3 regions of the Arthrobacter sp. D1-17 genome follow, and region 3 is predicted to be linked to each of the others. Evidence: riboswitches for the same ligand, from Rfam matches in the RefSeq annotation. Region 3 holds a riboswitch; each other region holds the start of a gene.
What was found. A riboswitch is a leader RNA that binds a small molecule or an ion and turns the genes downstream of it on or off. The one in region 3 is predicted to bind thiamine pyrophosphate.
Positions count from the first base shown of each region.

Region 1: another riboswitch for thiamine pyrophosphate. It lies ahead of thiD (bifunctional hydroxymethylpyrimidine kinase/phosphomethylpyrimidine kinase); the one in region 3 lies ahead of M1E01_RS01325 (ECF transporter S component).
Region 2: another riboswitch for thiamine pyrophosphate. It lies ahead of M1E01_RS06475 (FAD-dependent oxidoreductase); the one in region 3 lies ahead of M1E01_RS01325 (ECF transporter S component).

Region 1 is NZ_CP096382.1:1,779,834-1,787,582, forward strand. Features, by position in the region: gene M1E01_RS08315 (vitamin K epoxide reductase family protein) at 1-52, opposite strand, end outside; gene M1E01_RS08320 (Rne/Rng family ribonuclease) at 516-3,935, shown strand; TPP riboswitch at 4,094-4,191, shown strand; gene thiD (bifunctional hydroxymethylpyrimidine kinase/phosphomethylpyrimidine kinase) at 4,249-5,787, shown strand; gene rplU (50S ribosomal protein L21) at 6,135-6,443, shown strand; gene rpmA (50S ribosomal protein L27) at 6,503-6,766, shown strand; gene obgE (GTPase ObgE) at 6,884-7,749, shown strand, end outside.
Region 2 is NZ_CP096382.1:1,372,996-1,380,744, forward strand. Features, by position in the region: gene M1E01_RS06455 (DEAD/DEAH box helicase) at 1-1,091, opposite strand, end outside; gene M1E01_RS06460 (RNB domain-containing ribonuclease) at 1,327-2,940, opposite strand; gene M1E01_RS06465 (ferritin-like fold-containing protein) at 2,982-3,668, shown strand; gene thiE (thiamine phosphate synthase) at 3,727-4,455, opposite strand; TPP riboswitch at 4,483-4,604, shown strand; gene M1E01_RS06475 (FAD-dependent oxidoreductase) at 4,596-6,080, shown strand; gene thiS (sulfur carrier protein ThiS) at 6,077-6,313, shown strand; gene M1E01_RS06485 (thiazole synthase) at 6,319-7,131, shown strand; gene M1E01_RS06490 (4a-hydroxytetrahydrobiopterin dehydratase) at 7,199-7,749, shown strand, end outside.
Region 3 is NZ_CP096382.1:290,822-298,570, reverse strand. Features, by position in the region: gene M1E01_RS01350 (UDP-N-acetylglucosamine 1-carboxyvinyltransferase) at 1-21, opposite strand, end outside; gene M1E01_RS01345 (hypothetical protein) at 262-549, opposite strand; gene M1E01_RS01340 (hypothetical protein) at 614-1,294, shown strand; gene M1E01_RS01335 (energy-coupling factor transporter transmembrane component T family protein) at 1,366-2,169, opposite strand; gene M1E01_RS01330 (ABC transporter ATP-binding protein) at 2,166-3,782, opposite strand; gene M1E01_RS01325 (ECF transporter S component) at 3,782-4,402, opposite strand; TPP riboswitch at 4,472-4,613, opposite strand; gene M1E01_RS01320 (heme-degrading domain-containing protein) at 4,734-5,279, shown strand; gene M1E01_RS01315 (DUF4235 domain-containing protein) at 5,316-5,579, shown strand; gene M1E01_RS01310 (peptidoglycan DD-metalloendopeptidase family protein) at 5,646-7,067, opposite strand; gene mnhG (monovalent cation/H(+) antiporter subunit G) at 7,267-7,668, opposite strand; gene M1E01_RS01300 (monovalent cation/H+ antiporter complex subunit F) at 7,658-7,749, opposite strand, start outside.

The DNA of each region.
Region 1 (7,749 bases), 1.5 Mb from region 3:
CGGCGAATGCCTGCTCGGAATCCGTGCCTGTGGATGGGGAAATGCTGGGCATGGCGGTGGCGTCCTTTGTCTAGGGGTGCTCCTGTCCAGATTGTATCGCCGCAGGCTGGATGCCAGCTTGGGATGGCGTTGCTGTCAGAGCCCGCTTGACCGTGTTTGTCACACAGTGACGCCGTTTTTCAACAGCAGTATGAGAGAATGAACGTGGCTGGAGCACGAACCACATTCGGGTTCCGGTCCGGTGGCTTGTTCACAAGACCGCCAATGAGAAGCGGTGCAGGTCCGGAAGACGGTTATCCGGCCTCCGCATTCCATTGGACGGCACCTGGTTGTGATTGCAGAAACAACGGGTTCCAGTAACATCCCCGCCGGCCTTTCAGGGCTGCCGCACCCCAATGCCGGTGCGAACCTGAGGGTATCCAATTGACTTCTGTCAACGCCTGCGGGTTTTGACAATATGTGCCCCAATGGGTGCCGGATGTGGCGGCATGTCAGGGGCAGGAGTGTTGCCACATATGGATAATGATCAGGTAGTAGCCGTTAATGAAGATCCGGTTGAGAAGGAAGAGCCGGTAGCCGCAGAAGCTCCCAAGAAGGCCACCCGGACCAGGCGCAAGGCGGCGCCCAAGGCAGAAGAGCCGGGCGTCCAGGTTTCGTTGCCCGAGCCCGAAGTGCAGGAACCCGTCGTCGCCGCTCCTTCACTGTCCGCTGACCCCGAGGTGTCAGGCCCGGTGGATGCGGCGCACGCTGAGGTCACCGAGGTGGAAACCGCCGTGGCGGAGGTAAAGGCGCCTGTGCGGCGCACGCGTGCCCGAAAGAAGGTCGCCGAGGAGCCGCTTCCCGCCTTTGCTGACGCGGCCGAGGCCGGGCCGGGTTCTGCCGCGGCGGAGATTGCTGAACCTGAAGCCAAGCCCGTACGCCGCCGCCGGGTCGCCAAGGCCAAGACCGGCGACACAGCTGCTGAAGCACCTGCGGCTGCCCCGGCAGTGGAAACCCGGGTTGAAGAAACACCGGTGGCGGACATTCGGGCTGAAGCAGCTGCCGCCGTCGGAAGCGCGGAGGCAGAGGCGGAGGCCGCCGAGGCTGAGGTCTCAGCGGCTGACGGCGCAGTGACTGAAGATGCCGTATCTGAAGGTGCTGTATTTGAGCGTGCTGAGTCCGAAAAGCCCGTGGAAACCACGTCTCAGGCAGCCCCGGCCGGAGCGCTGTTCCTGGAGCCGGCATCCGTGACATCCATCATCTTCCAAGCCCCCGACCTCAATACCGTGATCCGTCCGGCAGTGCCGGCCGCCGGTGCGCAGGATGCAGAAGCCAGCGACAGCGGGGACGAGCAGGACGACGACGACGGCGGACGCCGCCGGCGCCGCAGCCGCGGCCGCCGCGGACGGACCCGCAACGGCCGTGAAGTCACCGACGGCGAAGCCATCGACCGTGACGGCACCGAAGAAGACGCCGAAGGCATCGATGCCGCCGGAGACGCCGACGAGGAGACCGCAGGCCAGGCCGAGGACGGCGTCACTTCGCGCCGCCGCCGCCGGCGCCGCCGCGGAGACCAGGACCTTGAGCTCACCGGCGGGGGAGACGACGATCCCCCCAACACCGTCACCCGCGTACGCGCTCCCCGCGTTCCCAGCGAACCGGCCGTAAGCAACCGCGTGACCAGCGTCAAGGGCTCCACGAGGCTGGAAGCGAAGAAGCAGCGCCGCCGCGAATCCCGCGACACTGGCCGGCGCCGGACCGTCATCACCGAGGCAGAGTTCCTGGCCCGGCGCGAATCAGTTGACCGCCAGATGATCGTGCGCCAGCGCGACGACAGAATTCAGATCGGCGTCCTGGAAGACGGCGTGCTGGCCGAGCACTTCGTGTCCAAGACGCAGCAGGATTCCCTGATCGGCAACGTCTACCTGGGCAAAGTTCAGAATGTGCTGCCCTCGATGGAAGCTGCCTTCGTCGACATCGGGCGCGGGCGCAATGCAGTGCTGTACGCCGGCGAAGTGAACTGGGAAGCAGTGAACCTCGAAGGCAAGCAGCGACGGATCGAGAACGCCCTGAAGTCCGGGGATTCCGTCCTGGTGCAGGTCACCAAGGACCCTGTCGGCCACAAGGGCGCACGCCTGACCAGCCAGATCTCCCTGCCGGGGCGTTACCTCGTGTACGTGCCCGGCGGTTCCATGACGGGCATCTCGCGCAAGCTTCCCGACGTCGAGCGCAACCGCCTGAAGCGCATCCTCAAGGACCGCCTTCCGGAAGACGCTGGCGTCATCGTCCGCACCGCCGCCGAAGGCGCATCCGAGGAAGAGCTCACCCACGACATCAACCGCCTCCGGGCCCAGTGGGAAGGCATCGAAAGCCAGGCGAAGTCCACCAAGGTCCTCGCTCCCGAGTTGCTGTACGGCGAACCCGACCTCACTATCAAGGTGGTCCGTGACGTCTTCAATGAGGACTTCTCCAAGCTGATCGTTTCCGGTGATGAAGCCTGGGACACCATTGAGGCCTACGTCACCTACGTTGCCCCGGACCTCGTGGGCCGGCTCGAGAAGTGGACCAAGGACGAGGACATCTTCGCTGCCTGGCGCATCGACGAGCAGATCCACAAGGCGCTGGAGCGCAAGGTGTTCCTGCCCTCCGGCGGATCACTGGTGATCGACCGCACCGAAGCCATGACCGTGGTCGACGTCAACACCGGAAAGTTCACCGGCAGCGGCGGCAACCTCGAGGAAACCGTCACCAAGAACAACCTGGAAGCGGCTGAGGAAGTCGTCCGGCAACTGCGGCTGCGGGACATCGGCGGCATCATCGTAATCGACTTCATCGACATGGTCCTGGAATCAAACCGTGACCTCGTGCTGCGCCGCATGGTGGAGTGCCTGGGACGTGACCGAACCAAGCACCAGGTGGCCGAGGTCACCTCGTTGGGCCTCGTACAGATGACCCGCAAGCGCATGGGCACCGGCCTGCTGGAAGTCTTTGGCGAGCAGTGTGAGGTTTGTGCAGGCCGTGGCGTTGTCACGCACGACGAGCCCGTCGAGCACCGCCGCGCCAATGTGGTGGCGGCCGAACACCATGTCCCGCGCAGCGAACACCAGCCCGCCGTACGCACCGAGCGTAAGAGCCGGCGCCGGGGCAAGGCCGGACAGGGACCGGCTGAAACCGGACCCGCCGCACCGGCCGTCATGCACCACGAACCCAGCGAAGCCGAGCGCCACGCCAAGGCCGAGGCAACGCGGGCAGCACTGGCCAACATCGCCGCCGCTGCGCACGCTGCCCACCTCCACGAGGACGCAGCCCATCAGGCGGAGGCTGCCGGGGAGCAGCGTCCGGCTGCAGCTGCCTCAGCGGCCGCTCCGGAAAGCCCGTTGGTGCACCGCGCACCTGACACGGAAAGCATCTCGGGCCGGCCGGGCGCCGTGTTGACCTTTGGCGGCGAGAAGGTAGTCCTTCCTTTCGTGGAGCACACGGAGCCTCCGGCCGTGAAGCCTGCGCTGACCCTTGACCGCCTTGAGGAAGCCTTCGCGCACCTCGGGGAGCCGAGACCGGAAGCCTCCAGGGAAGCCGAGCCTTCAACGACGGCCCGGCCTTCCGCGGCGACTCCGCCTTCAAAGGCAACCGAGCCCGCTAAGGGCGCCGATATGCCAGCCCCGGCACCTGCCGCCGTCCGGGCACCTATTGACAGCGACAGGGAGCGGTTCGCTGACCATTCCGACGTGGCCGTGCGCACCCGCCGTCCGCGGCGCAACCGCAGCGCCAGCCGGGCGCAGGGTGCGGCCAACGAGACGTCCGTGGAACACCACGAGCCTGTGCCCGGGGCTGCCGCCGGGCACTCCCATGAGGCCAAAGTGCCGTCGGCGGACAACAGGACTGAGAAGGCCGCGGGTCCGCAGGCTGCGGATGGACCCATCATTCTGGGCGTAGGCGTACCCGCTTCCGAGCTGTAGACATGGGCATGCTGCCGGGAACATAATTTCCGGCAGCCGCTCGTTGAGTGGGCCAGCGGGCCGGCGCTGCAACAGCAGGGCCGGCCCGCTGCATTTAAGCCGGGAGTTACGGGCGAACCGACATGCAGTGCCGCGGACGGAAGGACAGGCTAGGCTGGGGGACTGACACGGGGTGCCGAGCACGGAGCCGGCTGAGATCCAAACCCGTTGAACCTGACCGGTTAGTACCGGCGAAGGGATGTCTTCCTTGACTGCAACATCGTCTGCAACATCTGCCCTGCCCTTGGCGACTGCTCCGCTTTCGATCTCCACGATGTCTTTTGGTGCAGACGTCCGTGGAGCAGCGGCTCCCGTTCACGTTTCACCCGCCACCCGGAGGGTTCCCCGGGTCCTGGCCATCGCCGGTTCAGATCCTTCCGGCGGCGCCGGCATTCAGGCCGACCTGAAAAGCATCGCAGCCACCGGCGGCTACGGAATGGCCGCCATCACTGCGCTGACGGCACAAAACACCAGGGGAGTCAGAGGAGTCCACGTGCCGCCGGCCGGCTTCATCGCTGCGCAGCTCGCGGCGGTCAGCGACGACATCGCCATTGACGCCGTGAAGATCGGCATGCTGGGCGACGCGGACATCATCACCGCGGTCCGCACGTGGCTCGAGAAGGTGCGTCCCGGCGTCGTTGTCCTGGACCCGGTCATGGTTGCCACAAGCGGCGACCGGCTCCTTCAGGAATCCGCTGAGGGGGCGCTGCGGTCGCTGCTGCCTCTCGCAGACCTCATTACACCTAACCTTGCGGAACTGGGCATGCTGCTGGGTGAGCAGGAAGCGGCCACCTGGTCCGAGGCATTGGAACAGGGAAAGCGGCTCTCGGCCGAAACCGGGGCTATTGTCCTCGTCAAGGGCGGGCACCTGGAGGGCGCTGACTGCCCGGACGCCCTGGTGAACACGGGTGGGGCTTTATCTGCGGACGTTGTGGTGGTGGAGGGGCAGCGCGTATCCACCCGAAACAGCCACGGCACGGGGTGCTCACTGTCCTCGGCGATGGCGACCGTACAGGCTCGGCTGGGGAACTGGGAACTTGCCCTGCGCACCGTCAAGCCCTGGCTGGAGGGCGCATTGCGCGCCTCCGAGCAGCTCGAGGTAGGCCACGGAAACGGCCCGGTACACCACTTCCACCATCTGCCGCAGGCAGACGATACCGCCGACGGCAGCTTCGCGGCCCTGCTGCAGGCGGAGGCCGCTGCTGACCTCGACGCGATTTACGGTTTGGATTTCATCCGCGGGCTGTCAGAGGGAAGCCTCCCGGAAAACCAGTTTGCCTACTACCTTGCGCAGGATGCCATCTACCTCAACGGCTATTCGCGGGTTCTCGCCAGGGCCAGCGCGCTCGCCCCCACCGAGGCCGAGCAGCTCTTCTGGGCCCGGTCCTCCCAGCAATGCCTCGAAGTCGAGTCCGAGCTGCACCGCAGCTGGCTAAGCACCAGAACAGTCCCCAGGGGCCTTGGCCCGGAGACGAAGGCCTACGTGGACCACCTCCTGGCCGCGTCGGCATCCGGCAGCTACGCGGTGCTGGTGGCGGCGGTGCTCCCGTGCTTCTGGCTCTACGCCGAAGTAGGGCAGACCCTGCATACCGGATTCCTGGCAGCCGGAGCCCCGGACGGGCACCCCTACGCGGAGTGGCTGCGCACCTACGCCGATGAGGGTTTTGCAGCAGCCACCCGGCAGGCCATCTCAATCACTGACACAGCGGGGCGAAAAGCTTCCGACGCGGAACGCCGAGAGATGCTCACTGCCTTCCGGCACTCCTGCCGCTTCGAGGTTGATTTCTTCGACGCGCCGCGCCGTCACAGCTGAAAGGGAACCGGCGGTTAAGCCGGTAAGATAAATGGGCATGGTCACGGCAGGCTTGGAGCGAAAGCCCCTGTGGTGCTTATCACGGACTACCCGCCGGGACCAGCCTCATTTGCGGCCGAAGGCAAAATTAGCGTAATCTAGATCTTCGGTGCTTACGCCAACACTTGGGTTATGACCCCGGGAACCGTCCAATTGGAATTCCAAGCGGTAATGTTCTTGGGTTAGCTCACGGATTCCCTCGGGGAGTCCACGGCGTTGAGGCACAGCGAGAGCCAGGCCATACACAATCGGACCCCCGGTTCCGCACGCAAATTTAGTAATAAACGTCGAGAGAAGTGAGTTCCCAAGTGGTGTACGCGATTGTCCGCGCAGGCGGCCGCCAAGAGAAGGTTTCCGTTGGAGACTTCGTTACCCTGAACCGCGTCGCCGGTGGAGCCGGCAGCACCATTGAGCTGCCCGCACTGCTCCTGGTTGACGGCGACAAGGTCACGTCTGCTGCGGCGGACCTGGCCAAGGTAACTGTTACGGCTGAGATCCTTCAGGACCTGCGTGGTCCGAAGATTGTCATCCAGAAGTTCAAGAACAAGACCGGATACAAGAAGCGCCAGGGTCACCGTCAGGAACTGACCAAGGTCAAGATCACCGGCATCCAGTAACTTCGGTTACTGATCAGGTTTCCAGCAGATTCCCCAGAATTTAGAGGCAGGCATTCCAAATGGCACATAAAAAGGGCGCGAGCTCCACTCGCAACGGTCGTGACTCCAACGCACAGTACCTCGGCGTCAAGCGCTTCGGCGGCCAGGTAGTTTCCGCCGGCGAAATCATCGTTCGCCAGCGCGGCACCCACTTCCACCCCGGTGCAGGCGTTGGCCGCGGTGGCGACGACACGCTGTTCGCACTCCAGGCCGGTGCTGTCGAATTCGGCACCCGCCGCGGCCGTCGCGTCGTGAACATTGTTGCTGCTGCAGCTGCAGAGTAACAACAGAACTCAACCGGTGGAGCGGGCCATGATGGCCCGCTCCACTGGTCGTTTAACCGCATTACAATCAATTTGGGCGTTCCAACACGGCCACATTCAGCACAGAGGAGATTCACCGTGGCGAGCTTTGTAGACCGCGTAGTACTGCACGTATCCGGCGGTACCGGTGGCCACGGTTGTGTCTCTGTCCACCGCGAGAAGTTCAAGCCTCTCGGCGGACCCGACGGCGGCAACGGCGGCAACGGCGGCGACGTCATCCTCCGGGTGGACTCCCAGACCACCACGCTGCTGGACTACCACCATGCCCCTCATCGCCACGCCACCAACGGCGGCCCGGGCATGGGTGACTGGCGCGGCGGCAAGAACGGCGAGACCTTGGTCCTGCCGGTCCCGGACGGCACGGTCGTCAAGACCAAAGACGGCGAAGTCCTCGCCGACCTCGTGGGCGAAGGCACCGAGTACATTGCGGCCGCCGGCGGCTTGGGCGGACTCGGCAATGCAGCCCTGTCCTCCCAGAAGCGGCGGGCACCTGGCTTCGCCCTGCTCGGCATCGAGGGCGAGTCTGCCGACATCGTGCTGGAGCTGAAGTCCATCGCCGACATCGCTCTGGTCGGCTTCCCCTCGGCCGGCAAGTCCAGCCTGATTGCGGCAATGTCCGCTGCCCGCCCCAAAATCGCCGACTACCCCTTCACCACGCTCATTCCGAACCTTGGCGTTGTGCAGGCCGGTGACATCCGGTTCACCATCGCCGACGTTCCCGGGCTCATCGAGGGTGCCAGCGAAGGCAAGGGCCTGGGACACAACTTCCTGCGACATGTCGAGCGATGCGCAGCTTTGGTGCACGTTTTGGACTGCGGTACGCTGGAATCTGACCGAGATCCACTCTCAGACCTCGCCATTATCGAAGCCGAACTCGAAAAGTATGCCGTCGACATGAGCTACGCCGGCAACAACGGCGAGGTTGTTCCGCTTAACCACCGGCC
Region 2 (7,749 bases), 1.1 Mb from region 3:
TGGTAGTTGATGACGTGCGTGACGTCGTCAACGTCGATCCCGCGGGCGGCGACGTCGGTGGCCACAAGGACGTCCACCTTGTTGTTGCGGAAGGCCCGGAGGGCCTGCTCGCGGGCTCCCTGGCCGAGGTCACCGTGGATGGCGGCTGCGGCGAATCCGCGGTCCACGAGTTCCTCGGCAACTTTGGCGGCGGTGCGCTTGGTCTTCGTGAAGATGATGGTGCGGCCGCGGCCGCGGGCCTGCAGGATGCGGGCAACAACCTCGATCTTGTCCATGCTGTGCGCACGGTAGATGAGCTGGCGGATGTCGCGCTTGGTGAGGCCTTCGTCATCCGGGTCTGCAGCGCGGATGTGTGTCGGTTGCGTCATGTACCGGCGGGCCATGGCGATGACGGGGCCGGGCATCGTTGCCGAGAACAGGAGGGTCTGGCGGACCGGGGGTGTGCCGGCGATCAGGGTTTCGACGTCGGGGAGGAAGCCGAGGTCCAGCATCTCGTCGGCCTCGTCGAGCACCACGATCTTGACGTTCTTCAGCACCAGGTGCTTCTGCTTGTAGAGGTCGATCAGGCGTCCGGGTGTGCCGACGACCACTTCCACGCCCTTCTGAAGGGCCTCAACCTGCGGCTCATAGGCGCGGCCGCCGTAGATCGTGGTGATCCGGGCGTTGCGCTTGCGCGAAGCGTTCTGCAGATCATTGGCAACCTGCACGGCCAGTTCACGGGTGGGGACGATCACCAGCGCCTGCGGGGCGCCGGGAGCCGGCAGCTTGTCGAAGCCGGGATCACCCTGTCCCACGACGCGCTGCAGCGCAGGAATGCCGAAACCGAGGGTCTTGCCGGTCCCGGTCTTGGCCTGTCCGATGATGTCGTGACCGGATAGCGCCACGGGCAGTGTCATCGCCTGGATGGGGAAGGGGTGCGTGATGCCGGCGTCGGCGAGGGACTCGACGATGTCCGCGCGCACGTTGTAGTCGGAGAAGGACTTTTCCGCGATCTCGTGGGGTTTCTCATCCGAGATAATGGTTTCTTCCGGCTCGATGGTCTCGGTTCCGGTGTCGTCGGAGAGAAGCTGGTGGGTATGCAATTCACTCACAGGGGAGTTTCCTTATTCATTTAGGCATTGGCGCCGCCTGCTCAACGGGCCGGCCGGGAAAGCCGCTCCGGAGCACGCTCAGGCGCGCGAGCAATTCCAGTGGAAGCCGATCGCGGGCTATCAAATGCTGGCACTGGGGACCAGCGGGTCTGTCTCAAGATCGCGTAGGGGCGGGCTTGTTGAATTCAAAAATACTGGAAATCAACGACCGGGCATCCATTTCTACCCCTTAAGTCTAACCGGCAAAACCGGATTCCCTGACGGGCGCCTGTTCCCCGACCAGTTCGAGGTGCACTTCGCGTGTGGCGATGTCCGCGGAAACCAGCCGTACCCGGACCCTGGTGCCGGACTCCATTTCGCCCTCACACCGCGCCGTGACCGCCGGTTCGGCGATCTGGACCGTGCCCCACGGGCCGCCGTTGGAACCCTTGCCGTTGGACTTTCCGTTAGTACCCTTCCCGTTCCCGATGACGTTCGCAGTGACTGTGCTGTTGCTGTTATGGCCGTTGCCGCTGCCGCTAGGAGCGCCAGCGCCGGCGCCGTTGCCGTTGTTCTTGGCGGGTTTGGATCCGGAGATCACGACAGCGTCGAACTCCTGGCCGATGTGGTTGCTGAGCAGCGCAGCCTCCACGGTGTCAAGCGCGAGCCGCTCCATTTTGGACGCCAGCTGATCTGAAGCAGCCATTATTTCCGGCAGCGACGGCAGAGCCTCCCGGGCCCAGGAGGGCACAGCTCTGTTGTTGCTCAGCGCCTCGCAGATGACAAGGACGAACCGGTCGACCAGACGGCGCAGCGGAGCTGTGGTGTGGGCGTAGGCTGTGCCGATGGCAGCCTGGATGGCGTCCTCGGGAACAGTGCCATCGAAATAGGTGTAGCCGGCTCCGCGGAAGAGCATGCCGGCAGAGTGCAGGATGGCCAGCTGCCGGTGGTCCGTCGGATCCAGTGTCCGCAGGTACTCGCCGTAGCTGACCGTTCCGTCCCAAGGCTTTCCCAACGCCGCCGTCTGACGCCTGAAATGCGCCAGCGACCGTTCGTCAGGGGCGGGCATCGTGCGCAGGATGCCTACCTTGCCGTCAAGCATCAGGGAGGCGGCGGCCATGCCGGTCATCAGCGAGATCTGGGCGTTCCAGTCCTCCACTGGAAGCTGCGGCGCCGCGACAATCTCATAGCCGCCGTCGGGTAGCTGTACGATCTCCTGGTCCGGCATATTCAGGCTGGCGCCGTCCCGGGCCCTTTCCAGTTCCACGCGCTTGATCCCCACCTCGCGGAGGAGCTGCAGCACGGGCGACGCGGTTCCCGCGTCCAGCGCTTCCTGCGCGCCCTTGTAGCTCAGCTTCGCCCGGCTGCGGACCGAGGCGCGCCGCACCGATACGGAGACTACCTCGGCAGCGGCGTCGAGCGCGAACTCCCACACGAACGCCGAACACAGCTGACCTGCCAGCAGGCTGCCCGCGTTTTCGCTGATGACTTCGGGGTGCAGGGGAATCCGGCCGTCCGGGGCGTAGAAGGTCTGGCCGCGGCGGCGGGTTTCGGCGTCGAGCGCGCCGCCGGGGGCGACGAAGGACGGTACGTCGGCGATGGCGTACAGAATCCGGTAGCCGTCCCCGGTTCGCTCGATGAAGAGTGCCTGGTCCAGATCCGTTGACGATGGCGGGTCGATAGTCAGGAATTCGACGTCGGTGAGGTCCAGCCCGGGAAGCTGCAGCTGAGCCACAGCCGCTTCGGCTTCTTTAAGGACGTCCTCAGGGAACGGCCCGGGCAGCTCCAGTTCCGTCCGCAGCGCACTCAGGGCCTCCGCCAGGGCGTTGGTCTGTTCGTGGACGCTGGGAGAGAGACGATGATGTGGCACGAAAATCAGGTTAGTCGGATTTCCGCGGTTAGTCTTGGATTATGGGCACAACCTCGACTGGCACTGCTCGGTATGACCGTTTCGTGGCCGACCTGTACGGCGTCATGGCATATGGTGAGCTTTCCGCTTTCGAGCGGCTTTCGTCGGACGCCCGCTATTCTCCTACGCTTCACGACCGCGCCGTGCTTGGCCGCATCGCGGTCATCGAGTTCCAGCACTACGAGCTGGTCAGCGCAAAGCTGGCTGAGATGGGAGTGGACGTCGAGGACGCGATGCTCCCGTTCCAGGCCGCCGTGGACCATTTCCATGAACGAACCCGGCCCGCTGACTGGTACGAGTCGCTAATGAAGGCCTACGTCGTCGATACCGTCTCGGCAGACTTTTACCAGGCAGTAGCCCGGTATGTGGATCCGGGGAGCCGTGACCTGATTGCCCAGGTCCAAGCAACCGAGGAAGCAACAATAGTCCTCCGCGAACGTCTGCGCGGGGCCCTTGCGGATGATCCGCGGCTCGCCTCCAGACTCGCGCTGTGGGGACGGCGGCTACTGGGCGAAGCCCTGACCCAGGCGCAGCGGGTGGGGTACGAACACGCGTTCCTGCCCGATTTGATCGCGGCCGCGGACAGCGGAGCTGACGATGCCTCAGTCCGGGAGGCAGTGCGCGCGCTGACCGCGGAACTTGCCGAAAACCACTCGAAGCGCATGGTGGAGCTGGGACTGAGCAGCTGACGTTGTGTCTCCTTTGTGCGCCCTGAGCAGTGGCCGGGGCTCCCGCGCGTAATGCGCCCTAGGCCCTGACGGCGCCGGAGGCCCTGGGTGCGGCTCCCGCGGCACCAGCCGCTCCGGCGTCGAGGGCGGCAATGAGTTGTGCCGCGGCAGCCGCCGGGTCCGGGGCCTCGGTGATGGCCCTGACCACGACGATGCGCTCGGCGCCCGCCGCCACCACCTGTTCCACGTTGCTGAGATCGATCCCGCCGATAGCGAACCACGGAAGCCGCCGGCCGCTTTCGCCACGGGCCCTGTGGGCAGCCTCGGCGGCATAACGCACGAGGTCAAGTCCGACGGCGGTCCTTCCGGGTTTCGTGGGGGTTGCCCACACGGGGCCGACGCAGAAGTAGTCGAGGCCTTCCGGCGCCTGCGCTGTGGCGATGGCGTCATCAATTTGGTCGGGGGAGTGGGTGGAGAGACCGATTGCCGGAGAACCGGGCAGCACCTGCCGGGCCGCGCGCAGGGGCAGGTCCTTCTGTCCGATGTGGAACACGGGAGCGCCGGCCAAGGCGGCGATGTCGGCCCGGTCGTTGACGGCCCAGAGCCGGCCGTGCCGTCCGGCGATCTCGCGGAGAACCTCGAGGAGCTCCAGTTCCTCGGCTGCCTCAATAGTCTTGTCCCTGAGCTGAATGATATCCACGCCGCCGGAGAAGGCGGCGTTGACGAAGTCTGCGAAGTCGCCGCGGTCCTTGCGGGCGTCCGTGCAAAGGTACAGGCGGGCGGAATCGGTGAGTTCATGCGCGGTCATGGCAACCAGCCTAGTTCCTCTAAACTGGGTCCGTACCGCGGGAGCCCGCTGCAGCTGTCATAAACGGCGCAGGGCTGAGAGGGCGTCAGAGCCGACCGCTTGACCTGATCCGGTTAGTACCGGCGTAGGGAAGGAATTGCATGAAGCCTGGAACCGGTGGCGCATCTGCCATTGACCTCACGTCCGGCGATGCCAGGACATCTGCCGCTGGCAGCCCGTACGCCACTAAACCTTTGCACAGCATCGAACCTCTGCACGCCGACGTCGCCGTCATTGGCGGCGGTGTGATCGGCCACGGGATAGCCTGGGAGGCCAAACGCTCAGGACGCTCGGTGGTCCTCATCGATGAGGCGCCCGGAACCGGTGCCAGCTGGGCAGCAGCGGGCATGCTCGCCCCTGTGAGCGAACTGCATTACCAGGAGGAGGAACTCCTCGAGCTCATGCTCGAATCCTCCGCGCTGTGGCCTGGCTTCGTAGCGACGCTCGATGCCATGCGGCCAGACCCCCTCAAGCCAGACCATGGCAGGGAGGACACAGGCTACCTTGCGTCACCCACCATTGCGGTCGGCGTCGACCAGGCTGACCGGCGCACCCTGATGGATCTTCGCCAGGTGCAGCAGGCGCATGGCCTGATCGTCGAACCGCTGACCATCCGCGCAGCCCGGCTGCGTGAACCGCTGCTAAGCCCAGGCATTTCCTGTGCCCTGGAGATTCCGACGGACCACCAGGTTGATCCGCGAAAACTCGTAAAGAGCTGCGCAACTGCGCTGTCCCGCCACTCTCCCGGTGCGCGGACTGCCGTGGCCGGCGCGGAAAGCGGCTATGCGGTACGGGACAACGCCGTGGCATTGCTGTGGGACGCGGGGCGGGTCAGCGGTGTCCGGCTTGCTGGCGGCGGCACGGTGCTGGCCGCGGAAACCGTGGTAGCCAATGGTCTCGCGGCTGCGTCGCTGGACGGTCTTCCGGAGAACCTGAATCTTCCCCTCCGGCCGGTGTACGGCGATATTCTCCGGCTGCGGGTCCCGGACCGGCTCCGTCCCTTGCTGACGGCAACAGTGCGGGGCATCGTGCGAGGAGTTCCGGTCTATCTGGTTCCGCGGCAGGACGGGACAGTCGTTGTCGGCGCCACCCAGCGTGAAGACGGGCAGGGTGCTCCCAGCGCGGGAGGGGTCTACCAGCTGCTCAGGGACGCGCAGGCCCTTGTGCCGGCGATCGCGGAGCTGGAACTTCTCGAGGCAACCGCCCGGGCTCGTCCGGGCACGCCGGACAACGCGCCGCTGCTGGGCCGCGTCCCCGCAGCGAAGGAGAGCGGGTACGGAGCGGCAGACTGCGAATCCGGAACGGCGGACCGCGGGCTTGGAGCGCACGTTCCGGGGCTCATCATCGCTACCGGCTTTTTCCGGCACGGGGTCCTGCTGACGCCTGCCGCGGCCGTCATCTGCCGAGAGCTGATGGACGGTGTAGAGGACAGCCGCTGGGGCGCCTTCAGTCCCGGCCGGTTCCCGGCCGGGCAATCGGAGCTGTTGGCCGCTGCCGCACAAGGCACTGCGCCCCCTGGCCCGGCTGTATCAGGCCCAGCCGCATCAAACCCAGTCACATTTGACCGAACCAAGGAATCCGCATGAACATCACATTGAACGGCAAACCCCACGCCGTGGGGACAGAAGCCTCCGTGACGACGCTCGTCAGCCAGATCACGGGGCGGGAACTTGCCTCAGACGGGCAGGCCGCGGACGGCCAGCGTCTGGGTGTTGCGGTGGCGCGCAATTCCGAGGTGGTGCCCCGCAGCCAGTGGCACAGCACGGCGCTCACCGAGGGCGATGACATCGAGCTCGTTACTGCAGTTCAGGGAGGATGAGGACGATGACTGAAACAACTGCGCTTCCGGCCGTGCCCGGAACAGACAGTGACCCCCTGGTTATCGACGGAGTGGAATTGAGTTCCCGGCTCATCATGGGCACAGGCGGAGCGCCCAGCCTGGACGGCCTCGGTGCGGCGCTGCTGGCCTCCGGCACGGAACTGACCACGGTCGCCATGCGACGCTATTCGCCCGCCGAAACGGGTTCCCTGTTCCAGCTGCTCTTGGATAACAACATCCGGGTCCTGCCGAATACAGCCGGCTGCTTCACTGCCAGGGACGCGGTCATGACGGCGGAGCTGGCCCGTGAGGCGTTGGAGACGGACTGGGTGAAACTGGAAGTCATTGCCGATGAGCACACTCTCCTGCCTGACGCGGTGGAACTCGTCGATGCCACCGAGCAGCTCGTCAACCGGGGGTTCAAAGTCTTCGCGTACACCAACGACGATCCGGTTCTGGCGCTGCGTCTGGAGAACCTCGGAGCCACCGCCGTCATGCCGCTCGGCGCTCCGATCGGGACCGGATTGGGAATCCTCAACCCGCACAACATCGAGCTGATCGTGTCCCGTGCCTCTGTGCCTGTGGTGCTGGACGCGGGCATCGGCACCGCCTCGGACGCCGCCTTGGCCATGGAACTGGGCTGTGACGCCGTGCTGCTGGCGACGGCCGTGACCCGGGCACAGAACCCTGCGCTCATGGGCCAAGCCTTCAAACACGCTGTTATCGCCGGTAGGCTGGCGAAAGCGGCCGGGCGGATTCCGCGCCGCGAGCATGCGCTGGCGTCTTCTGCGATGGAAGGCCGGGCCGAATTCCTCTAGGGCCGGGTCCTGAGTGTGCGGGCGCACGGAAGGGCAGGCTCACCCGCTACCCGTCAAGGAGTCAGACGTGGGACCCAAGGACGAGATCCTCACCCGCTCCCAGATAGATGAGGCCCTGTCGGGCCTGCCTGACTGGCGCTACCGCCTGGGCGGCCTGGTCACTGTCTACAAGACGCCGACGGCGGCCGGCGCGCTTGAGCTGATTGCCGGCGTCGGGCGTCTTGCCGAGGAGAAGGACCACCATCCGGACCTGGACTGGCGGTACAACCGTGTGTTTATTCGGTTCACCTCTCACGACGCGGGCGGCGAAGTGACCCCGCGTGACATCGCCGCCGCCGCGGCCGTTACCCATGCAGCCGCAGACGCTGGCGCAGCCGCGGAGCCGGGGCTGTACCGGACAGTGGAAATCGGTATCGACACGCCGGAGCCCTCGGCGATAGCCGACGTCTGGCGTGTTGCTCTGGCCTACAAACAGGGCCGGGGAGGCAGCCTGCAGGATCCCTTCGGCCGGGGTCCGGGACTCTGGTTCCAGGAGACCCGGACGCCCAATGACAACCGGCTCCATGTAGACATCCACCGCTCCAAGGCCGAATCCGGTCCCGTGCTGGAGAAGGTGGC
Region 3 (7,749 bases):
TTCGGCTGTCTGCTGAGTCATGCACCAAATATATCATTTATGAGTTACCGCTCGCGGGAAGGGCGAGTATCGGTCCGATATCGACCTGTGCCTACCCGCCTGATGAGATGATAACCCTGCTGACTTTTGATCGGCGGACCTGGCCAGCACATGGTTGTCAGCTGCCGAGAGGCAGTACTGCGCCTGGGCAAAGACTCCTGCAACGCCGGGCGGAGCGTGAGGTTACCCTTGACCTGACCGCCTGGCGGGAGCAAGCTAGCGCTAGCGGTTAGCGGCCACGATGAGGAAGTGGGAGGCCGCCATGTCCATTTTTAGATCCGCCGCGTTCCGCAGAACGCGCCCGTCCAGGCAGCAGGTCAGCGCCCTGGTGTCATTCGTTGTCGCGACTACTGTTGGATTCGTCCCCGGTCCCCGCCTGGACGACGGAACGCCCCCGGCCCCGCCGTCATCCATCACCCAGCCGTCGGCCATCATCCCGCCGTCGGCACCCTCTTCCGCTCCTTCGTCGACGGCCTCCGGTCCTTCGCCTTCCGCTACTGGCGCGCCCACCCCGACCCTGCAAGCGCAGCCGACTGCCCCCAGGGAACGGAATCCGAGAGCGCTCGGAAACGACGTGTCCTGGCCGCAGTGCAACAAGACGCTTCCCGAGAACCCCGCCTTCGCAATCATCGGCGTGAACAACGGGCTGGCGAACACCACCAACTCCTGCCTGGCTGAGCAGCTGGAATGGGCCAACAAGATCCCGGACGACATCACCGGCCAGCCCAGCGTGGCCCTGTACGTGAATACTGCCAACCCGGAAACGGATGGATCCTGGTGGCCTACCGGCAACGATTACGGCGGCAAACCCGTAGCGAACCCGTACGGCACCTGCGAAGGTGAACCGGATGCTGCATGCGCCTACATGTACGGCTGGGCCAAGGCCTTTGACGACGCCTATATGCGGGGCATCAGCGAGCCGGACGATTACCTCTGGTGGCTGGACGTGGAGACGGAGAACAGCTGGAACGGCAGCCATGAGGAGAACAGGGCGGTCCTGGAAGGCATGACGGACTTTTTCCACAGCATCGACGCCGAGGTGGGCATCTACTCCTCGGGCTACCAGTGGTGGCAGATCATCGGCACCGTCCCGGAAGGCAGCAGCCTGTATGGACTGCCGAGTTGGCTGGCCGGAGCCAGCACTGTGGACGGAGCCAGGAGCAACTGCGCCCTGCCTCCACTGACAGCCGGCGGCAAAGTAACAGTGACCCAGTTCGTTTCCAAGGGCTTTGACTACGACTACTCCTGCATCTAGGCATTCCGACGGCCGGCATTCCGGCAGGCGATTGTCCTGGACGCGTGCAGTGGTGATATGGGCGGGCAGTCCTAGGAGCCTTCCAGCCACACCATGTTCCAGGTTCCGGCCCAGACCGCGGCGGCCACGGCACCGGCCGCGATGGCCGTTCCCCCTAGCAGCACCCAGATGTCCAACCGGCTGTAAACCGATTCGCGGGCCCAGGTCCGGCCTGTGCTGCCGAAACCGCGGGCCTCCATGGTGACGGCAAGGCGGGTCGCGCGCCTGATGGCTTGAACCAGCAACCCGAAGCTTTGCCCGAGGGTGGCGCGCAGCCGCTGCCACGGGTTGCCGCGGGCTCCGACGCCACGGGCCCGCCGGGCCATCCCGATGGTCTGCCATTCCTCAGCCATCAGGCCCACCAGGCGCATTGCCGCCAGTGTTCCGAGCACGAAGCGGTGCGGCAGACGGGCTTTCTGTGCCAGGGCATCGGCGAGGTCGGTCGGATCGGTGCAGCTCATCAGCAGCACCGCCGGCAGGGCAATCGCCAGGCCCCGGAGCAGGAAACCCAGCCCCAGCTCAAGCGAACCTTCGCTCATGGACCAGATGCCGACGTCGATCAGTATCCTTCCGCTGTCCGGCGCCAGAATGGCGGTGCTCCAGCCGCCCACGGCGGCCGCGAGGATCAGGGGCCAGCCACGTTGCCAGAGCAAAGTCACCGTCAGGCCGGCGAGCGGGAAGAGCAGCAGCTCGCAGACCAGCGCTACGGTGGCGGACATCCAGTCGATGGACAGGGCGAGGACCAGCGTGATGAGGAAGACGGCGGCAAGCTTGGCCAGCGGATTGGCCCGGGTCAGCACCGCCTGGTTGCCGGAAATGATCAAGGCGGCCCTCATGATGCGGCCGCTTCCGGTGTTCCCACGCCTGGTGCATCGACGCCTGGGGGCTGAAGGTCCGCGGCGCCGAGTTTGAGCTCGGTGCCGCCGAGCACCTGCGTGAATTCCTGGTCGTGCGTCACCGACACGACGGCGATTCCGGCATCGAGCAGTTCGGACAGGAAGGAGGCGAGTTCGGCCCAGGTGTTGGCGTCCTGGCCGAAGGTCGGCTCGTCGAGCACCAGGACCTGCGGATGGGCGGCCAGAACGGTGGCCACGGAGAGCCTGCGCTTCTCGCCGCCGGAGAGTGTGTAGGGGTTGGCATCCACGAGGCCGGTGAGGCGAAGCCGCTCCAGCAGCTCGTCCACGCGCTCCTCGCCGTGTCCCAGGTGCCGGGGGCCGAACTGCAGTTCGTCCAGTACCCTGCCGGTGACGAACTGGTGCTCGGGTTCCTGGAAGACCGTGCCGATCCTGGCGATCAGGTGCTCGGCCCGCCACTTGTACGGGTCGATGCCGGCTCCGCCGCTTAGCTCCAGGGTCGCGGACACCCTGCCCTCGACAGGCGGAATCAGCCCGGCCAGGGTCAGAGCGAACGTCGATTTGCCGGCGCCGTTTGGCCCGGTGATGGTGAGGGCTTCCCCCGCGCGGACCTGTGCCGTGACGTCGCGCTGCACCGGAACCGGCGGAAGGGATGTGAAGCCGCGCCGGCGGGGCCGTTCCCTTGAGACGGCAAGTCTCTCAGCGGCGAGTAGCAGCTGGCCTGGCGCAAGACCCCCCTCGCTGCCGGCTTGCCCGGTCAGCGACCGTTCGCGGGTGGGTGGAACGTAACCGGGAACCCAGACGCCCGCGCGGATCAGCATCGTGCGGGCCTGCTGGAGGACCTGGTTCGGGGCCCCGTCAATGAGCACCGCCGGTTGCGTGTCACTGCCCGGCTGCAGCACAACGATCCGGTCCACGAGGTCCTTCCACACGGCAACCCGGTGCTCCACGACCACCAGCGTGGCGCCGGTCTTGTCGAGGCAGCGGGCCACGGCGTCCCGGACCTCCAGGACTCCGGCAGGGTCAAGGTTGGCCGTGGGCTCGTCCAGCAAAATGAGCCCGGGGCGCATCGCCAGGATGCCGGCCAGCGCGAGGCGCTGTTTCTGCCCGCCGGACAGGACCGACGTCGGATGGTCCAGCGGGAAATGTCCGAGTCCGACGTCGTCCAACGCCTCGTGCACCCGGGGCCAGATCCGTTCCCGGGGCACCGAGAGGTTTTCGGCACCAAAGGCGACATCGTCGCCGAGGCGGGAGAGAACCACCTGCGTCTCCGGGTCCTGCTGCATGAGGCCGGCACGGCCGCGCTGGGCGCGGGGAGGTTCGCCGTCGATCAGGAGGCTGCCGCTTTCGTCCGCGTCGTCGCCCGCCGCCGTGCCGCTGTCGTCGGCGGTGCTGTCGCCAAGCACCCCGGCAAGCGCGTGGAGCAGCGTGGATTTGCCGGCGCCTGAGGGCCCCAGCAGCAGCACCCGCTCCCCCGGCCGGATATCCAGGTCGAGGGCGTTGACTGCAGGTTTGGTGCGTCCGGCGTGGCGCCAACCCCAGCCGCGGGCGGTAACCGCGGCCGGGCGGACGCCGGCGTCCTGCTGTGCGGGCATCAGTTAAACACGGGCTCCGTGGCTGCCTTGCGGGAGGGGAAGGAGCTCAGCACGCCGGTCCTGGCCAGGCCGCGGGTGGCGATCCAGGACAGCGCGCCGGCAATGATGGCACCGGAGACGGCGGTAAAGATGATGTACGCCAGCTTGTCCCCGGCCGCGTAGGCGATGTTCCAACCCCACGGGGCGAACGAATCGTTCAGGCCGCAGAACAGCCCGGCGCCGGCGCCGGCCAGCAGCGAGACGGGCAGGTTGAACTTCTTGTACCGGAACGCGGCGAACACGAGCTCCGCACCCAGGCCCTGCAGCAGGCCTGAGATCAGCACCGTGGTGCCGTACTGCGAGCCCATGATCAGCTCACCGGTGGCGGCCACGGATTCGCAGAACAGCGCAGCGCCGGGCTTGCGGATGATGAGCATGCCCAGCACCGCCGGAATCATCCAGCCGCCGGCGTACAGGCCGGTCAGGGGCGGGTAGACCGCGTTCAGCGGTGCAGAGATGAGGTTGGCGCCCTGGGACCAAGCCCAGAAAATCACACCACCGGCGACGGCGATCAGCGCCGCCACCACGATGTCGGCCACGCGCCAGGTGTTGCCGGACTTCTTAGCTGTTGCTGTTGTCATGATGGTCCTCCTGAGGATCAGGAGGGGAAAGCGCTCCCCGGCTGCTGGCTTAGGGTGCCTGCTGCCGGACACTTTGAGAACTCGACTCCCTTGCGCCGGTACTAGCCGGATCAGGTTCGAGGGTCTGCGGTTGTCCGCACTCTCAGCGCCCACCTGCGGCTCTCTGGACATGCCAGTGATGCCCGACGGCGGCGCTCCCCTGTCGTAATGAATGTGCCCTTGTTGGCTGGTCCAGTTTACACCGATGATTGACCGTCAACCCGGCGGCGGCGTCACAATCCGGGCGATAGGCAGGGAGTACATGGCAATAGCCACGGAGTACATTGGGGCAATGACCGCAGAGGACTCCGGAACTCCGGCCCTATTTGATCCCGACGCCGCCGACGAACAGCCGGCGGGGGCGCTTGAGTCGCTGATCTCAGAGATTGAATCGCAGATCTCGGAACTCCAGTTCCCCCGGTTCAGCAAAGATGACGCCCTCAGCCTGGGCCTTCTGCTGGTTGAGCTCGGAAAGGACGGCCGCCTGCCCATCGCCATCGACATCTCCAAGGGCGAGCAGATGCTTTTTCATGCTGCCCTGGAAGGTGCCACCCCGGATAACGGGCATTGGGTCAAGGCCAAACGGCGCACGGCGGCACGGTATGAGGAACCGTCCCTGCTGGTTGGCCTGCGCGGCAGGGTGGGCGGAGGCCGCATTGAGGACAACGCGTGGTTCGACCAGACCACGTACGCGGCCCACGGGGGCTCCTTTCCCGTCTATGTGCAGGGCGTGGGGGCCGTGGCGACCGTGACGGTCTCGGGGCTGCCGCAGAAGGCGGACCACGACCTGGTGGTGCGGGCCCTGCGGGAAATCCTCGGGTCCATGCGGCTAGGCTAGGGACGAACCAGTAGTCACGTCGCAAGGGGTTTCGGAATGAGTTTTTTCATCAAGCTGCTTGGCACCGGCATCAGTCTGCTCGCCGGATACGCCGGCACTAGGGCCGTGGACGCCGTCTGGGAAAAAACCACAGGCCGCAAGCCTCCGAAGGGCGGCAAGGACGACGTTCCCACGACATTGCGCTCAGCCCTGACCTTCGCCTTGGTTTCAGCCTCAGTCAGCGCCGTCATCCAGGTTCTGACCAACCGCGGCACGCAGCGCGCAATCACCCGCTTCGCCAAAACCCAGGACATCGTCTAGGCACCGTCGTTATATCCGCAATGCCCTAGCCACCGCCGTTAGTCGGTGGCTAGAGGCCGCCGCAGCTTAACCGGCAGCAGGCGCCGCCGTTGCTGCCGCGTCAGGTTCCGTAGCTTGCTCCTGTGTCACGTTCCGGGCAGGAACGGGAACTGAAACCGGCGCGGACGTCGGCGCAGCACTGGGCGAAGAGGTGGGCGAAGAGGTGGGCTTCGGGGCCGCAGCAGGCGCCGGAGTGGCCGTCTTCGCGGGCGACGGAGCAGGGGAAGGCGTGGGCCGTGGAGCCGGAGCGGCGGTCTTCACCGGCAACGGAGCAGGGGAAGGCGTAGGCCGTGGGGCAGGAGCCGCCGTCCTTGCCGGCACAGCCGGCTTCACGGGCGCAACAGGCCTGGCGGCCGCCACACTCTTCGCAGGTGCCACAGTCTTCGCAGGTGCCACTGCCTTCTTTGAAAGTGCCACGGCTTTCTTTGCCGGAGAAGCAGCGGCATTGGAGACGCGGGCGTTGGAACGCGAAGGAGCCTTGGCGGTCTTGGACCGTGACGGCTTACGCTCAGCGTGGTTCACCTCATGGTTGTGGGCTTCCGCCGCCGGGACGGCCCAGGCAGGCGTGTCCTTCGCCGTCCCGGGCTTCCGGTAGTCGGTCATCGTCACGGCAGCAGCAGGATCCGCCGGATCGAGCGGCACCAGAGTCCACTCCTCAGGGTCCGTGTGGCTGCCGTTCAGGATCGTTTCGAAGTGAAGGTGGCATCCCGTTGAAGCGCCCGTGGTCCCGACTTTGGCGATGACGTCCCCGGCCTGCACCGACTCGCCCTTCCCGACCCCGATGCCCTCAAGGTGGTTGTAAGTGGTGATCAGGCCGTTGCCATGGTCGACTTCCACTCGGTTGCCGCCGCCCCACTGATGCCATCCCACTGCCCGCACCACCCCGGCGTCCACAGAGTAAACGCGGGTCCCGCAGGCAGCGGCAAAGTCCCGGCCCCAGTGGAACTCCCCGGCATCGCCAGTGATCGGGCTCCTCCGCACGCCGAAGGCAGAGCTGGGATGCAGGACCTCCAACGGTGACATCAGGGTCCCGGCGGCGGGACGCCGCGACCGAGCTGACGAAGCGTCAAGCTCTCGTGTCCATTCCTTCGCCCCGGTGAGGACCACGGAACGGCTGTAGGAGAGCGCCACTCCGGCCGACGCAGAGACAGGGGAAGAAGCGGGCGCGGCGACAGGGGCTGAAACGGCAGCGCCCGAGACGGCATCCCGAGCACCGCCCGCAGCGACAGCGGAGCCGGCGGACATGCTGACGGCAACACTGTCCGGTGCCTGGGCGGATGCAGGACTGGCAGAAATCATCGGGCCGTCGCCGTGCATTCCGGAAGCGCCGTGCATTCCAGAAGCATAGGCGGCAAGCACTGCCGTGCCTGCGCTCATGCTGACGCGGATGGCTCGGCGCCGCTGCTGGGCAGCGCGCCGGGCAGCCCTCGGTGCCAGATGTTTTGCCACGTGGATCCCCCCATGTAGATCGCCCGATTCCCTTGGGCGGCAAGCGTTTCTACCATGGGACCATGCTGCGTGGGGCGGCTGAAGCTAAAAAGGCCCCTATGTGGATAAGCTCAGGGAATCCTGCCCTGACCCCCGGCGGACTGCGGAAATCTTCACAGGAAGTTGAGCAAACTCCCGGCGGGCGCCACGGCTGCGGCGGTCAGCGTCCGCCGTCTGAATCCCGTTCCCTGGCTGCCTCAGCGGCCTTCACCACGACGGCTTCCAGCTCGTCGGTGCTCAGCAGCTCCTTGTGGAGGTGCTTGGTGCGGTAGCCCGCGCGGCCGACCATGTGCGCAGACACCGGTACCGTCAGCAGCTGGAAGATCCAGGCCACCAGCAGCACCGGCCATACCCACCAGGTGCGCATCTGCAGTCCCAAAGCCGCCAGGAGCAGGAACAGCCCGAGCACCTGCGGCTTGGTGGCGGCGTGCATCCGGCTCATCAGGTCCGGGAACCGCAGCAGGCCAATTGCTGCGGCCAGGGACATCACAGCCCCCACGATCATGAAGACGGCGGACACTGCATCGATCATGGTATCCACTGCATTTGGGTCAGGACTCACTGGGCTGCTCCCGCCTGTCCGCTACGAAGCGCGCCACGGTCACCGAGCCGATGAATCCGATGACGGACACGGCCACCAGCA